One region of the Bacillus sp. D48C genome, then DNA from elsewhere that is predicted to be linked to it. Evidence: riboswitches for the same ligand, from Rfam matches in the RefSeq annotation. Region 1 holds a riboswitch; each other region holds the start of a gene.
What was found. Region 1 has a riboswitch for lysine ahead of ACLBXA_RS13480 (amino acid permease). Riboswitches for the same ligand answer to the same signal wherever they lie in the genome.
Positions count from the first base shown of each region.

Region 2: another riboswitch for lysine. It lies ahead of ACLBXA_RS25385 (aspartate kinase); the one in region 1 lies ahead of ACLBXA_RS13480 (amino acid permease).
Region 3: another riboswitch for lysine. It lies ahead of ACLBXA_RS07255 (amino acid permease); the one in region 1 lies ahead of ACLBXA_RS13480 (amino acid permease).

Region 1 is NZ_JBKFAQ010000004.1:317,074-322,599, reverse strand. It holds gene ACLBXA_RS13490 (catalase) at 1-329, opposite strand, end outside; gene ACLBXA_RS13485 (ABC transporter permease) at 520-1,719, opposite strand; gene ACLBXA_RS13480 (amino acid permease) at 1,780-3,204, opposite strand; lysine riboswitch at 3,352-3,533, opposite strand; gene gapN (NADP-dependent glyceraldehyde-3-phosphate dehydrogenase) at 3,711-5,150, opposite strand.
Region 2 is NZ_JBKFAQ010000014.1:88,637-94,162, forward strand. It holds gene ACLBXA_RS25380 (VOC family protein) at 1-242, opposite strand, end outside; gene ACLBXA_RS25385 (aspartate kinase) at 469-1,698, opposite strand; lysine riboswitch at 1,901-2,087, opposite strand; gene ACLBXA_RS25390 (DoxX-like family protein) at 2,279-3,187, shown strand; gene ACLBXA_RS25395 (DUF4166 domain-containing protein) at 3,192-3,803, shown strand; gene ACLBXA_RS25400 (YndJ family protein) at 3,809-5,428, shown strand; gene ACLBXA_RS25405 (8-oxo-dGTP diphosphatase) at 5,464-5,526, opposite strand, start outside.
Region 3 is NZ_JBKFAQ010000002.1:409,737-415,262, forward strand. It holds gene ACLBXA_RS07235 (aminoglycoside phosphotransferase family protein) at 1-249, opposite strand, end outside; gene ACLBXA_RS07240 (VOC family protein) at 264-1,061, opposite strand; gene ACLBXA_RS07245 (sulfite exporter TauE/SafE family protein) at 1,160-2,170, shown strand; gene ACLBXA_RS07250 (GNAT family N-acetyltransferase) at 2,210-2,659, opposite strand; lysine riboswitch at 3,045-3,236, shown strand; gene ACLBXA_RS07255 (amino acid permease) at 3,349-4,815, shown strand; gene ACLBXA_RS07260 (iron-sulfur cluster biosynthesis family protein) at 4,929-5,234, shown strand; partial or broken gene ACLBXA_RS07265 (hypothetical protein) at 5,268-5,526, shown strand, end outside.

The sequences.
Region 1 (5,526 bases):
ACGGTTGAGAACCGTACAAATACAGGTGTTTTCTTTGAAGGATTAGTAAGAAAATCTGCTTTCGTATATGTTTCTAAAGATTCATAAAGCTGAAAATAACCATGAGCGCCAACCCCGCGTGCATGAACAATCCTTTCGGGAATTCGTTCGTGATCAAAATGAGTCATTTTCTCGCGAAAGTGGAAATCCTCCATTAAGGTTGGGCCTCTTAAGCCCATCTTTAAAGAAAATTCATCTTCAGCTATTTTTAACCCTTGATTTGTTGTTAAAGCATGTTTGCATTGATTGTCAGTAACGTGATGCTTCAATTGTTCCGTTTTTTTATTCACAATATAGGCCCCTCCTTTACTCTGTTAATTTAATAGATACCCTTTTTATTAGTATGTAAACATGTATTATCGTTTTTGTATGTAAAAATCATAAAATATCGGTTGTTTCAGTGATTCTTGTTTGAGGAAGCAAAATAAAAAAGCCAAGGATAATTTATTTTCTCCTTGGCTTTTAAGATATTTCTTTTCGTTAAAACGAAGAAACGCGTTGCTTCGTTTTTGGTACAATAATAAATTTGATCCAGAGTAACCCGATAATCATAATGATAAGGCTATGTAAAATTTGTCCTGTAGCAATGAGTATAACACTCGAAAATACAATGAGTTGAATACTTAGCAATATAAAGATTAAGCTAAGAAATTGTTTCATTCTTTCTTCAGTATGGATTGGATATAATGCTACAATAATATTTCCCGAAAAATATTTCCACAGTGAACGAAGCTGCATAGAGATCATATATAGAACGATATAAGCGATAGCACCTTTTACGTATATGTTTGGTATAAAATATAAGGCGAAAGCACCGATCAATCCTAAGCGAATATATATACCGAAATAATCATTTCCACGTAAAAATGCTAGTGTATGTAAGTAGAAGAAAGTTGCTCGTTTTTTATGTAATAAAGGTTCAATCCAAGTTGTAAGCCATTTTCTTTTATTTACTTGCTTATTTAGTTGCGGAACATCGGTGAAGATGCTAGCAAATTGATAAAAACGAACGTTCATTTTTTCTTCTTGCTCGATTATGTAATCCCACGGTATTCGCTTTGTAGGCTGTTTTTTCGTATATAGAATTAGGAAAGCAAGTAGTAAGAGTAGTCCGCCCAATATGAGAACATTTGCGGAATAAAACAGCATGTAAATGATTAGGGCGTTACAAGTAATACGAATGATCAGCCATATATTTTTTTCGTGACTATCACGCCACATCCAATGTATGTACATGTTCCAAGCTTTCGTAATCATTAACGCGATAAAGATTGTACATAAAAAAGGTACAGTTAATTGCAATGATTGCATAGCAAGTGGTACGAGAATAAGGAACGTAAATAATAATGGAAAAAGCTGAATGATGTAATTGTATAGAAGAGATTTTTTGAAATAGGATGTTAATTTCTCTTCTAATGCAAGCAAATAGACAGCATCAGGTTTTTGAATAAATGTACGGATAGGGGATCTCGTTATAATGAATGTAAGTACAATCGTGATGAGTAGTAAAGATATTCCTTTAGAAGGAGATGTTTTTAGAAACTGAGCATAGTAGTATGCGCCAACGCATGAAATAAAGATAAAGCTATATAGTAAACCGTTAATCATACGTGCAAAGTATGTAATGATATTTTGAATATGTTGTTGGAAGCGACTGCTCCATAGCGATTCGATTGACATGTTTTTCACCTCTTTGTTCTATTATATATGTTTTACAAAAGAAAAAACGAGCAAATTGCGTTATGCAACTTGCCCGTTTTTCTTTTCGTTATTTTTTTTCTGATCACGATTCATTAATGGATAGAAAGCAAATCCAATTACGAATAAACCAATTCCGAGAAGGAACGTTTTTATATCGGATGCGCCGGTTTTAATAACCCATAGTGCGTAGCAAAGTGCGATCACTGCGACTATACCATCTGTAATTCTTGCCCGCATTTCATTTTTATATGTTTCACCAGTTGCGACTAGTTTTAACTGGAAGATTGGTGAAACGAGATATGGAATGAGGTAGGCCAGTGTTGATACGGTAATAACGAATGTATAAGCTTCCGCAATAGTTCCTGATAATGTTGAGAATAGGAATACTTGCGACATAATGTTTGTTAATCGTAATGAGTAAATTGGACTTCCTTTTTTATTTGTTTTCGTGAAGAAGGAAGGGAAGAAACCTTCTTTTGCTGCTTGATAAGGTACTTCTGAGCTTAATAAAATCCAGCCTAAGATAGAACCGAACAGGGAAGTAAGAGCAAGTAATGCCATAAGTTTCCCGCCGCCATGACCCATTGCAGCGTTTAGTGCATCTGCTAATGGACGTTCCGAAGCTTGTAATTTATCAACATGAAGTACACCCATTGTTAAAATTGTAATTCCTAAGTAAATCGCAACTGTAATAAGTAATCCCGCAACTGTTGCACGTTTTACCGTTTTTGGAGAAACAGCACGGTTTGATAAAAGAACGGCTGATTCAATTCCGATAAACGCCCAAAGCGTTGTAAGAGCAGCTAAATTTACTTGTGAAAGAAGACCGTGTGATACACCTGATTTATCAATCATCGGCGTGTACCATTGTCCAAACTTAGAAGCTTCGAATGCAAATAACGTAACGACGATGAATAAAAGGAATCCAGTTACTTTCGTTGTTGTTGCTAAGAAGTTTAGCTTTCCAGCTCCGCTTACACCATTTGTTAATATAATATGAGTTCCCCAAAGTAAGATGGAACAAATCGTAAATGTAATTAGTTTTCCGACTTCTACGTTAAAAGAACCGATTGAAAATAGTAGTCGCGTATCTTTCATAATTGGGAAGAAGAGCGATAAATATCCCGCAAATGATGTAATGATGGCAACGTTACTTGCCCAGTTTGCAACCCAATATCCCCATACCATACTGAAGCCAGCCATTTTTTTCTTTTTTGGTGTTGAGAATAAAGCATATGCATGACTTTGTGGCCCTGTCGTTAAATCAGGACGACGAATTGCTAAATTACCGAAAACAAGAGCTAGCATTAAAACACCAAATCCTGTAGTTAACCAAGCTAAAGTGACACCGAGTGGGCTTGCTGTTTGTGCCAACGTACTTGGCACCATGAAAATACCAGCGCCAACCATGTTACCGACAACGAAAGCTGTTAGTACCCAAAAGCCCCATTTTTTTTGTTGCATAGAAAATACCTCCAAAGTTAGTATAACCAAGTCAAGCGAGGAGATATGTATGTCTTCCTGAGTCAGGAAGAGAAGTCCCAAACAAAACAAAAAAAGCACGTAATCTGCCGCTACATGCTTTCTATCTTATAAGAAACCCACGACATATCTCTCGATAGCTCTCCACAAACGAAACGTTTGTGACAGTTCTGCACTTATTAAATGCAGACCCAGCAAGCGTGCATGGTGGACACGACTTACTTCGGCAACCATTCCTTTCTCATTCCTTCATCAATGCCACTACATCTCCTGAAATGATACTCTTAATGATTGCAACCTCTACCTCACCGAGATACGAATGAGGATTTAAATATTAAATTAACGTCTTTAAGAGTAACAAATGAATTTTTATACGTCAATGGATATAGTAATAATCAGATTATAGAGAAGAGTTTGTGATTAGGAATGAATAATTATTTGATATAAAAAGAAGCCGATCTAAACTAGATCAGCTTCTACATATAAAATTAAACTAAGTTTAATACTGTTACTTTTTCACGTGTCATAGACTCAAGGCTCTTACGAATACCTTGTGCGCCCATACCTGAACCTTTTACACCAATGAATGGGAAGTGGTCAGGGCCGCGCTCTGTGCGTCCGTTAATTTGTACAGAACCAGTTTCGATTTTGTTAGCAATTGCAAATGCTTTGTTAATGTCTTTAGTGAAGACACTTGCTTGCAGACCGAACTCTGATTTGTTAGCAATTTCAATTGCTTGTTCATCTGAAGAAACACGGATGATTGGAAGGATTGGGCCGAATGGCTCTTCCCAAGCAACTTTCATCTCTTCTGTTACGTGATCGATTAATGTTGGGTAAATTAAGTTACGCTCACGTTTGTTACCGATAACGATTGTAGCACCTTTTTCTACAGCGTCGTCAACTAAACCTTGAACGAAGTCAGCAGACTTGTCGTCGATTAATGGAACGATTGTGCTGTCTTGTTCTGGAGATCCAACTGATAGTTCAGCTACTTGTGCTTTTACTAAGTCAACAAGCTCGTCCGCTACGTTTTCGTGTACAAGTACACGTTTAATAGCTGTACAACGTTGACCAGAGTAAGAGAATGCACCGCTTACGATATGGTTTGCAGCATCTTGTAAGTCAGCATCTTCACGAACGATACCAGGATCTTTACCACCAAGTTCTAATACAAGTGGAATCATTGAAGCTTTTTTCGCTAAATGTTTACCTGTGTTTGTACCACCTGTGAACGATACCATATTGATGCCTTCGTGTTCTACTAAGTAGTCACCAATTACAGAACCGCGTCCTGTAGCTACGTTTACAAGACCTTTTGGAAGGCCAGCTTTGTGAAGTGCTTCCACCATTTTAATACCACTAATTGCACCTTGAGTTGCTGGTTTGAAAATAACAGCGTTACCCATAATTAATGCTGGTGCAAGTTTTGCAGCAGATAAGTTTACTGGGTAGTTAAATGGTGCGATTGCTAATACAACACCAAGTGGTGCGCGTTGGATAATCGCAAGTTTAGATTTCGTTCCGCCAGGGAAGCTATCGCCCATCATGCTTTCTCCGTGCATATGTAAAGCTTCTTCGATCGTGTAACGAATGAAGTCAGCTGTACGAACAACTTCTTTCTTCGCATCTTTATAGCCTTTACCGACTTCTTTCATAATGATATCGGCAATTTCATCCTGCATATTTACGAGCTCATCAGCCCATTTATATAAGTATTTTGCGCGATCTTGTAGGGAAGCTTCAGCCCATGATTTTTGAGCTTCTTTTGCAGATGCAATTGCTTCATCTACTTCTCCGCGAGTAATTGCTTGTACTTGTCCAATTACTTCGTGTAAGTATGGAGATGGAATTTCGATTGTTTCTCCTGAAGAGCTTTCTCTCCATTCTCCGTTTAAATAAAATTTGTACGTATTGCTAGTTGTCATGATTAGTCCTCCTAAAATAGCAACTTGTAAGAGTGAGTATAAGGTGATTGTAGGGGGTTTGATAACATTTTTCAAATGAAATGTTTGTGAAAACGATTTCTTATTCTTTTTTTATTTTGTATGCCCTTTCTTACGGAATATTCTCTTATTTCAAAATGATGTAGCGTATATTTTTATTCAGTTTGTAAAAAAAAATTGACAGAATACTCAATAAAGTTGTAAGATTATAAATGGAAAATAAATGAAAGGGGTGTGCGTAATGATTGTAATCGTAAATGTAATGGGCTTAGCTCTGTTAAATGGCAGAAAACATTCATATCATTACGCAACCCGTGCGGATATATAAGGCATTCTCTGTCTTATAAGAAGCGTACGT
Region 2 (5,526 bases), on a different contig from region 1:
GCTATAGTAGGAGGGGTGAGAAATCGCGAAAGTTCAATTCGGCTGTGGCCATCTGGAGTGGCCATCATAGCGATCTCTACGCACTGAGAACCGAGTCCAGTTACGCGACCAGCCCATTCACCTTCGACATTGGCTCGACCTTCGAGATTCAAGCCAATCTCCTCAAAGAAAGAGATTGCGTTATCAAGGGATTCTACAACGATGCTGACATTGTCCATTCGTAGTAATTTGTTTTTTGCCATAGTCTTATCTCCTTATGTATAAAAGTCTATTATTTAATTATCCTCATAATTATACTACTAAGTAGTTACAAATTCCTTTCAGTTAAAAATACCTTGTCACAGTATAGGAAAATGTGACAAGGTGTTTTTTAATATGTCATATAGCATCGTGTTAACGAACAGCTTTTTATTTAATAGGAATGTAATACATTAATATGATTTTTTTAGTATTACTAAATAGATGAGATTAGCTCATTTGCACGAAAGGCTCAATTTTCGCCATAAATGATTGATGCAGCGCCTCAACGCCTGTTACTAAATGAAGGCGGTCAATAACGACAGACACTTTAATTTCTGATGTACTTACCATTTTAATATGAATATCTTCTTCTTTTAAAGTAGTGAACATATTTGCAGCGACACCTGGGTTAGATACCATGCCAGATCCTACGATTGATACTTTTGCTAAGTGATTTTCATGTTCTACAGATTCATAGTGAAGAGTTTCTTGATTTTGTTCCAAAACTTCTAAAGTTTCTCTTAAATCATTCGAATGAATGGAGAAGGAGAGGTGTACAGTTCCTTCATTTGTAATACTTTGAATTATGATATCTACATTAATGTGTGCTGCTGCTAATGTAGAGAAAACTGTTGAAAGCGAGCCTTGTTCTAATCCTTTAATTGTGACACGTGTAATGTTATCCTCAAATGCAATACCTTTAACGATTGATTGTTGTTCCATGTTACATTCTCCTTTTACAATTGTTCCGTTTTCTTGTTCCATACTTGAGCGAACTTCTAAAACTACGTTATGATTTTTAGCAAACTCAACAGCGCGCGGGTGTAATACGCCGGCACCGAGATTAGCAAGCTCTAACATTTCGTCATAAGAAATTTCGTCTAATTTGTAAGCATCTTTTACAACTCGTGGGTCCGTCGTATATACGCCTGTCACGTCCGTATAAATATCACATTTTTTTGCTTTAAGTGCAGCGGCTAGTGCGACAGCAGTCGTATCAGAACCACCACGGCCAAGCGTTGTAATTTCATTTTCTACACTTATACCTTGGAAACCAGCTACGATAACAATCGTGCCTTCAGCAAGATAAGATTGAATACGATTTGTATGAATGTCAGTAATCCGTGCACTACTATGTACAGATTCTGTCGTAATACCTGCTTGCCACCCTGTTAATGAAATTGCATGATAGCCTTTTGCTTGCAGTGCCATTGTTAATAATGAAATAGTTACTTGTTCTCCTGTAGATAGAAGCATATCCATTTCACGTTTACTTGGATTTTCTGTGATAGCGTTAGCGAGTGCGACAAGTTCATCTGTGCTTTTTCCCATTGCTGAAACGACAGAGACAATGCTATGACCTCGTTCATATTCTTCAATAATTAAATTTGCTACATGTTGAATGCGTTCGACGCTTCCGACAGAAGTGCCACCAAATTTTTGAACAATTGTTTCCATTACAAATTCCTTCTTTCGTCTATTTTTAAGAATAGATTAGGAAATATATAAATCCCAATACTCCTGTAGTTACCAGAAAGACAAACAAAAAACACCATCTCAAATAAGTGAGGATGGTGCTGTTACAGGAAAAGGGAAACAGAAAACGGAGCTAATAAAAAAACCGCCAAAAAAGGAATATCATAAAAAATGATATCTCTTTTTTGTAGATAGCTCTTCATACGTACACGTCTGTACATATGACAGTTCTGTTTCTATTCGAAAACAGCCCCAATTGACAAATGCAGAGAAATTTATCAATTTCGGCAATACTTCCTTTCATCTAAGTTCATAGACATCTCTGTGTCTCCATTAGAATACTCATAAGTATCGCAACCTCTATCTCACGTTTTAGGCGAGAGTGTTTGATTTATGAAGTTATTGGTAACATTTGTTTTATAATAATTTAAATTTTTCGGGGAATCAAGTGTTTTACATATATTTTAAAAATTCTTTCTTTTTACAGAAAAGTTTGTGAAAAATGTAGCAAAATAAATTCATTGCATGTACATTAAACTTATAGTGCATAGGAGGTGGGAGAATGAAAAGGAAACAGCCTATTTATGTTGCGACAAAAATGAACACGACGATGGAAAAATTATGGAGATATACGCAAGAACCAGATATACATACAGAGTGGGATGCTCGCTTTACTGAAATTTCGTATTTAGGGAAAAAAGAAGGAGAACCACAGAAGTTTTTGTATAAAACAAAGATTGGATTTGGGCTTGAAATAGCTGGAGAAGGGGAATCAATAGGTGAAATAAGAAAAGAAACTGGTGAAAGAATTTCCTCTTTAAAATTTTGGACGGATAATACATTATCTCTTATTCAAATAGGACGTGGTTATTGGAAGTATACGCCGAATAAAGAATACATCCATTTTGAGACACAATATGATTATGATACAAGATTTGGTCGTATAGGAAATGTAATAGATTCCTATATTTTTCGTCCGTTATTAGGTTGGGCGACCGCTTGGAGTTTTGATGCCTTAAAATTATGGTTAGAAAAGGGGCTTCATCCTAGGTTACTAATTAGAAGAACAATGACGTATTGGCTCGTATGCTTTTTATTTGCTTTTGTATGGATATATCAAGGGATAGTGCCGAAACTACTGTTTACTCATTCAGAAGAAGTAAAGATGCTTTCTGTATTAATTGGTTCAAATGAAAGTAGTGTATATATACTTAAAATAATTGGGGTGTTAGAAATAATTTTCGGTGTCGTATGGCTGTTGCCACTAACAAAACGAAAATTATTTATACTGCATATTATTGTATTACTAGTTTTAACGTTAGCGGCAGGATTTACGAATATCGCAAGCTTTACAGGGCCGTTTAATCCGATTACATTAAATGTTCTTCTAATGGGGTTATCAATTGTCGGTTATATAAATAGTTTCGATTTACCAAGCGCGAAAAATTGCAAGAGGGCGAGAAAGGGATAAGTGTATGGCTAATATGTATGAACGATTATTAGGGGATACCTATAAAAATCTTCATCCTGAATTGCAGAAGCGTTATGCCATTACAGAAGAGAATAGTTTTACAGGGGAAGGAAAGATGGATGAAATTTACGGTGGCTCTTTTTTCGTGAAATTTATATTGAAAATTGCATCGAAGTTTCGAATGTTTTTCTCGGAACGAGGAGAGGAAATTCCATTTACGATACAAAACATAGCTGAGCGAGATGAATATGGACAAGAATTAGTAAGGTGGAACCGTACTTTTTATTTTCATAATAAGAAAAGATATTTTAACGCAGTTATGCAATTGGATGAAAACGAAAATGAAATTGTAGATTATTTTGGCGAACCACATTTACTCGTTTCTACACTACATTTTCATATCGATGAGTTAGGGGCAATGCATATTGCTTCAAAGAAACAATGGTTTTATATGTTTGGAAGAAAAATTCCGTTGCCAAAATTCTTGTATGGTGAAGCAAAAATTGTTGAAAGTTATGATGCAACACTACAGTGTTTTCGAATTCATGTACAAGTACGAAACCCGTTAATTGGCTCGCTTTTTTCATATAAGGGAACATTTGTGGAAAGGAAATAAACGATATGAAAAATATAATATTTGGGCTTGCTGGTTATGTTGTTTTTCTATTATGTGAGCGGTCGAATATAAATCCTGTTGAAGCAATTATATTATTATCTGTTTTATTATTTATACCAATGTCACTTTGTATTATTGATAAAAGAAAAAGAGATGGATCGTATTTATTATTTTATAAATTCGTATCGTTTTTATATCCAATTGCAGCAATTTGTGCAATGCTAGCTTTCGTCACAAATCACTATGTATTTGCGCTAGTTTGGTTTGTATATACAGGAATTGTTGCGTTATTTGGTGTAAGTAGATTGCTAGAAAGAGGATGGAAGCCGTTAGAAGAGACCGCCATAGATAGTGCGTTTATTTATTTGTTTTTAGGTGGTTTTTGGTTTTTTGCTTCAGTAGCAAAACTTTCAATTATGCAGTTTAGCTCTGACATTGTTTTACTCACAGCTGCACATTTTCATTATTCGGCGTTTCTATTGCCATTATCAGCTGGTTTAATAGGGAGAAAAAGAGAAAAGAGAAGTAAAGTATATGATGTTATTATGTTTATCATCATGATTTCACCTATGACAGTCGCAATAGGAATTACATACTCGAGAATATTTGAATTTTTTGCAGTGTTTCTATATTTATGTGCGATTTATGGGTATGGATTTTACGTTTGGAGAGCAAAATTTAATGCTATCAGTGCAAAGATTCTACTAATCGTTTCGTCTAGTACACTCATGGTTACAATTATGTTCTCACTTATATACTCATACGGGAATTTGAAGCATGTAATGACGATTACAATTGCTCAAATGGTTTGGATTCATGGTGTTGTCAATGGAATTGGAGTAGCGTTACCGGCATTTGTCGGCTGGATGATCGAAAAGAGTGTTCCGAATTATAAATACTATGGGAAACCAATGAGTAAATTAAGAGGAAGTGTGGCAATTGGTGAGGCTTTTTTATATAGCGGCAATTTAGTAGGCAGTAAGGAATACAACGGTTTAGTTGATCAAATAACTGATTTTCATAGTGAGTCATTTGACGTGACGAAGGTACCTTTAAGTATTATTCGTTTTTATGAAAATACAACAGAGTATGAGTTGCAATCAAATATTAAATGGGCTCGTTGGTTCCGCCCATTTGCATTTTGTTATGAGAAAATGAGTAAGCGTGTGGGACAAATACATTTAGGGATGGGCGGCAATTGGGAAACGATGCATGGCTCTATCATTAATGTAATAGATGAGAAAGATGGAAGAGAGAATGTAAGGGCTTGGCTAAGGAAAAATGAAGCAGGTGAATCTATTTTTGTAGCTCTTTATTCAAAGCATACAAATAAGAATGAGACATATATGAATATCGCCTTACCTTTACCTTATTCGAATATGACTGGTATTTTGAAAATATATAATGATAGTCATGATTTAATCATTACTAGTAAGTTAAGAGAAAATGGTCAGGGAGATGAGGGTATTTATTTACATACTCAGTTCTTAACAATCCGTTTACCGTTAGCAGAGACTTTCGTCATTACAGAGGATAAGGATAAAATGTTAACAGCTCATCATAGCATGTGGATATTTGGACTTAAATTTTTACATATTCATTATAAGATTGAAAAAATTACTTAGAAGTAAGAAAGGCTTGGACAGGTTTCCAAGCTTTTTTATGTATGGGTAATTGTCATAGAAATTTGTTTATTTAGCTCATTATCCCAAACACGTTGAAT
Region 3 (5,526 bases), on a different contig from region 1:
TTCAAGTTTTATAAAATGAATTAACTTAGGCGTTGGAATATGTAATGACTCTAATTGTTTCATATACATATATTCTTCTTGTTTACGTTCAAAATGAACAGCATCACATACTTTCACAAAATATGTTACTCTGTTTTCTAATTCTATTTTATATTTCTCTTCATGTGAAAAACCTTTTGAAATAACTGTACACTTTACAATACGAGGCCATTCTAGTTTACTCTCTATCTCTCTAAGCATTTCCTTCACAACGTTCACCTCTATCAATATATGTACAAACTATGTAACACTTCATGCTCTCGTTTATTTTCACCTTTAAACTCCACTGCAAAAGGATTTTCGCCATTCTTATTCAGATGTTCTAGCACTAGCCCTTCTCCAATCGGCTCACAAAACTGCACATGAATATCTCCAAATACTACACTTTGACACTCGGCATTCCATTTTTCACTTTTCACAACTGAGCTTGTAGATAGCCCCATTACTTCTTTCCATTTCCGCACCGTTTCTCGAACGTTTTTCACTGCATAATGGATCGTTTCAATTTGTTGTACTTTATTTTTATGTTCCGTGATTGTTCCAATGTTACGTAAATCATTTCTTCTTTCTTCGTCCGTTTCATTCCATTGTATAAAGAAAGGTAATTTCGGTCCGTTCTCTTCTTGCTTTACAAATAACATTTTCCATTCTAAAAGGCGGCCATCTTTTCTCATACGTTTCCCTTCAAATGGTCCTATCGTATGTAAACCGTGCTTACTAAACTTTACTGCTAGGTCTTCAATTGCATCTGTTCGAATTGCGATTTGCAGCATTCCTTCTCCGTCTTGTAATTTCACTACTGTTTCTTGTACTAATGGATTGTCTGCTTCTTTCGCTTTTTCTTCATGCTGCACTGCTAAAAATTCGATATATGATAAATCAAAATAACATAAACTATTCCAAGTACCCCAAGTAATATGCTCTCCACCTATTGCAGTATAAAATCCGTGCGCCTGCATTTGTTTTGCCGCTTCTTCCGGTGTACAATGTACGGCGTGTACTAGATGATCAAATCGCAACATGTCCTTCTCCCCTTTCTCTCCATCCTTTTATTGTATATTTTATTTTTCTTTCATTCAATTCAAAAAACTTTAAAACCCAGTTGATTTATACGATTAATATGTATTATAATGAAACAAATTTAATTATTGCTGATTGGAAAAACCAAAGGCACTTTTCTCATACGGGAAAAGTGCCTTTTTCATTTATTATTACAGGGGGATTATTTATGCAGAAATTAATTGTCTTTGCTATTATCGGATTTTTCGCTCAATTGATTGATGGGGCACTTGGAATGGCGTATGGGGTAACATCTACCTCACTATTATTAATGTTTGGTATCGCACCGGCTGTAGCTTCCGCTTCTGTTCATTTAGCTGAAGTCGTTACAACCGCCGCTTCCGGTGCATCTCATATCAAATTTGGAAACGTTGATAAATATACAGTTTCCAGACTTACATTACCTGGAGCAATTGGTGCATTTGTTGGGGCATGTTTTTTAAGTAATTTACCTGGCGATGTAATTAAACCGTACATTTCCGTTTTTTTATTTACTTTAGGGGTTTATATTTTATTACGATTCGTCCTTCAAAAACAAATTGTTGCTTCAAATAAGCGTATGTCTGCAAAACAACTTGTGCCGCTTGGTTTATTTGCTGGATTCGTTGATTCAACTGGTGGCGGTGGCTGGGGGCCGATTACGACACCCGTTCTTCTAGCAAGAGGAAATGAAGCTAGAAAAGTTATTGGATCTGTAGATACGAGTGAATTTCCTGTTTCACTCGCTGCAACAATTGGTTTCTTCATCTCACTTGGCTGGGAACAAGTAAGCTGGGTTTGGGTATTTGCCTTAATGCTTGGCGGTATTGTCGCAGCTCCAATTGCTGCATGGTTAGTTCGTATCGTTCCAGCACATTTACTTGGGGTATTAGTTGGTGGTCTTATTATCTTTACGAATATACGTACACTGCTGACTACATTTAAAGTGGATCCAACTATTATTTCACTTTCTTACGTGGCAGTTGGTCTTGTCGTTATTATTTCTATTTTCATTGCTGTTCGCAATCATTCCAAGCGTTCTAACGCATCGACAGCCGGATATCCGAATGATCAAAAACAAATGCTACCATAACGATAAAAATACCGCCCGATATACTTCGAGCGGTATTTTTTATTTTTCTATTTTCCAATTAATCATCGTTTCTGTAGCATTTACTCTCTTCATATGTAACTTTTCTAAAACACGAATCGAACTATAGTTATCTAGGAGTGTCTCTGCAATTATTGTTTCTACCTCTCCTGTTTTGAAAGCCCAATCGATTAGTTCTCTTACAGCTTCTGTTGCATAGCCCTGATTCCAATATTTCTCAATAAATCCATAGCCAATTTCTACTGTTTGCTTCTCGTTTGGTTTCCCTTTAAACCCAATATCACCTAAAAAGCTATCATCTTCTTTCCGAAGAACATACCACGCACCCCATGGTAATATAGCTGCATCTCGTTTTACATTCTTTACATGCCCTACAATATGCGGACCGCTATTATATCCTTGCTCGTTAGCAATTTGAATCCTCTCTTCTGTACACGGCACTATATAGAGCCTTTCTGTTTCTAATTTCATATTGATTTCCCCTTTTCAATTAAACAATACCTCAATTTTACTAAAAATAAAAAGAATATTCATTCTATCCGTTAAATTTATACTTATTCTTTGAAACGAATTTAAGGAATAATCCTCTTTTGATAGTTATGTCGAATTATATTTTTCTGAATTTTCTTTTAATTTAGAGGGTTTTTCAATATTTTTTGCGAAACATTTGTATAACAATTTTTTCTTTGCTTATTGCTACATAATAGTAGGTTCGGGTGGAGTTTTGCAAGCGTTTCCTATACAATAACCGATATTTTTTGACTTTTCCTAACAAAATATCTTGCAATATATTCAGAAAGTCATTACAATTGCCATATATTAAAAATCTTAGCAATATATCAAATCCTCATCAATCCGATGAGGTAGAGGTTGCGACTTTTATGAGTAAAACGGACGAGACACAGAGAATGTCACCAACTCCGTTTGAAAGGAAAGGTTGCCGAAGTTTATATTTCTTCTCTGGAAATATGAGCTGGGGCTGTCTCCGAAAGGAACAGAACTGTCACGTTTACAAATTACCGTGTAAACGTGGGGTGCTATCTTAACGGAAGGGTATGATGGGGTGGTTATTTGTGAAACGTTCCGCCAAATTCCTTTGGCGGTTTTTTGTATTTTTCTCCCCCGCTCCTTCCTAACCTACAAGAAAAGGAGTGTTGAACATGAATAGCGCAACAAATCAATCTACCTCTAAAACGCAAACTACACAAGGACAAGGTGAATTAAAACGCGGATTAAAATCTCGTCACCTTACGATGATTTCTCTCGGTGGTACAATTGGTACCGGACTATTTCTTGCCAGCGGTGGTGTCATCCATACAGCTGGACCTGGTGGCGCATTAATTGCATACGCCGCAATTGGAATTATGGTTTATTTTTTAATGACAAGCTTAGCTGAACTTGCAGCTTACATGCCTGTTACTGGATCTTTTAGTACGTATGCAACAAAATTTGTTGATCCATCACTTGGCTTTGCACTTGGATGGAACTATTGGTATAACTGGGCAATTACGATTGCTGCTGAACTTGCAGCTGTAACATTAATTATGAAATTTTGGTTCCCAGATACTCCTTCTCTTATTTGGAGTGGATTATGTTTAGCTATTATTTTCCTTTTAAACTATTTATCTGTTAAAGGGTTTGGTGAATCTGAATATTGGTTCGCACTTATTAAAGTAGTTACTATTATTATCTTTTTAATTGTTGGTTTCATGATGATTTTCGGAATTATGGGCGGCGAAACTGTTGGATTTAAAAACTTCACAGTTGCAGATGCACCATTTAACGGCGGTATCATGGCAATTATCGGTGTATTTATGGCAGCTGGTTTCTCCTTCCAAGGAACTGAATTATTAGGAGTAGCTGCTGGTGAAACATCTGATCCAGAACGTAATATCCCAAAAGCAATTCGTTCAATCTTTTGGCGTATTCTTTTATTCTATATCCTTGCGATTCTCGTTATCGGTTTACTAATTCCTTATACAACTGAAAGCCTTGCTGCAAGTGATGTAACAGTAAGTCCGTTTACACTTATTTTTGAAAAAGCGGGCGTTGCCTTTGCTGCTTCTGTTATGAACGCTGTTATTTTAACTGCTGTACTATCTGCTGGTAACTCTGGTATGTATGCATCAACTCGTATGCTTTGGGACTTAGCTCGCCAAGGAAAAGCACCAAAGTTTCTTGGTAAATTAGATAGCCGCGGTGTACCTGTTAACGCATTAATCGTAACGTCAATTGTTGGTAGTATTGCTTTCATTGCTTCTTTATTCGGTGACGGTGTTGTATACATTTGGTTATTAAACGCATCTGGAATGTCTGGTTTTATCGCATGGGTCGGAATTGCAATTAGTCATTACCGTTTCCGTAAAGCATATATCGCACAAGGAAAAGATTTAAAAGACTTACCGTATAGAGCAAAATGGTTCCCATTCGGTCCAATCTTCGCATTTACACTTTGTATCATCGTAATTTTAGGACAAAACTACGGCGCATTTATGGGTGAAGCAATTGATTGGAACGGTGTACTCGTTTCTTACATCGGTTTACCACTCTTCTTAGTACTATGGTTAGGTTATAAATTTACGAAAAAAACAAAAGTGATTCCACTTGATAAATGTGAACTAAAATAAAGTGAAACGAGCAAACAAATTTGTTTGCTCGTTTTTTGTTGCAAACCTCTTTCCTTTATTATTGCTCCTGTTTTTGCAATAATAAAGGAAATATAAATAAAGGTTGGGATACAATGAACATTCGTATTACTGATGAAGCAAAAGCAGCTATACGTAGATTAGAACGTGAAGATAAAAAGATCGTTCGCATTAGAGGAACAATGACGAACTCTTGTAGTATTTTCGTTGATGTCGATTTAATTTGGGATACATATAACGCAGATGATGTTGTATATGAAGATGTAGAGCTTATCGTACAAATGGATTCATTCACGAAAGAATACACTGGTGATACAGTGAAACTTGATTATAAGACGACAGGTTTTAGTATTACGACTCCGAGTGAGACTTTAGTTTATGGATTGTCGATTAAAAAATAAAAATTGTTTTCATTTGACCACCGAGGTGAAAAAATGGGTAAATATGTTCCGTTAAAATTTTTATTTAATGAAGAATTAGCAGAGAAAATAGCTGATTCTATTTGTAAACACGATCCTAATTTTTCTAAAAGAATCTTTGTAGATTCTGTAACATATAAAGTTGAAAATTTAGAGTTAAAACAACGTATTGAAGTAATAGCAGATGAATTACACAATGCTTTACAAAAAGATTTTAATGTAGCAATACATATATTACTGAAAACATTAGGACCAGAAAATACAACAGAAGTAG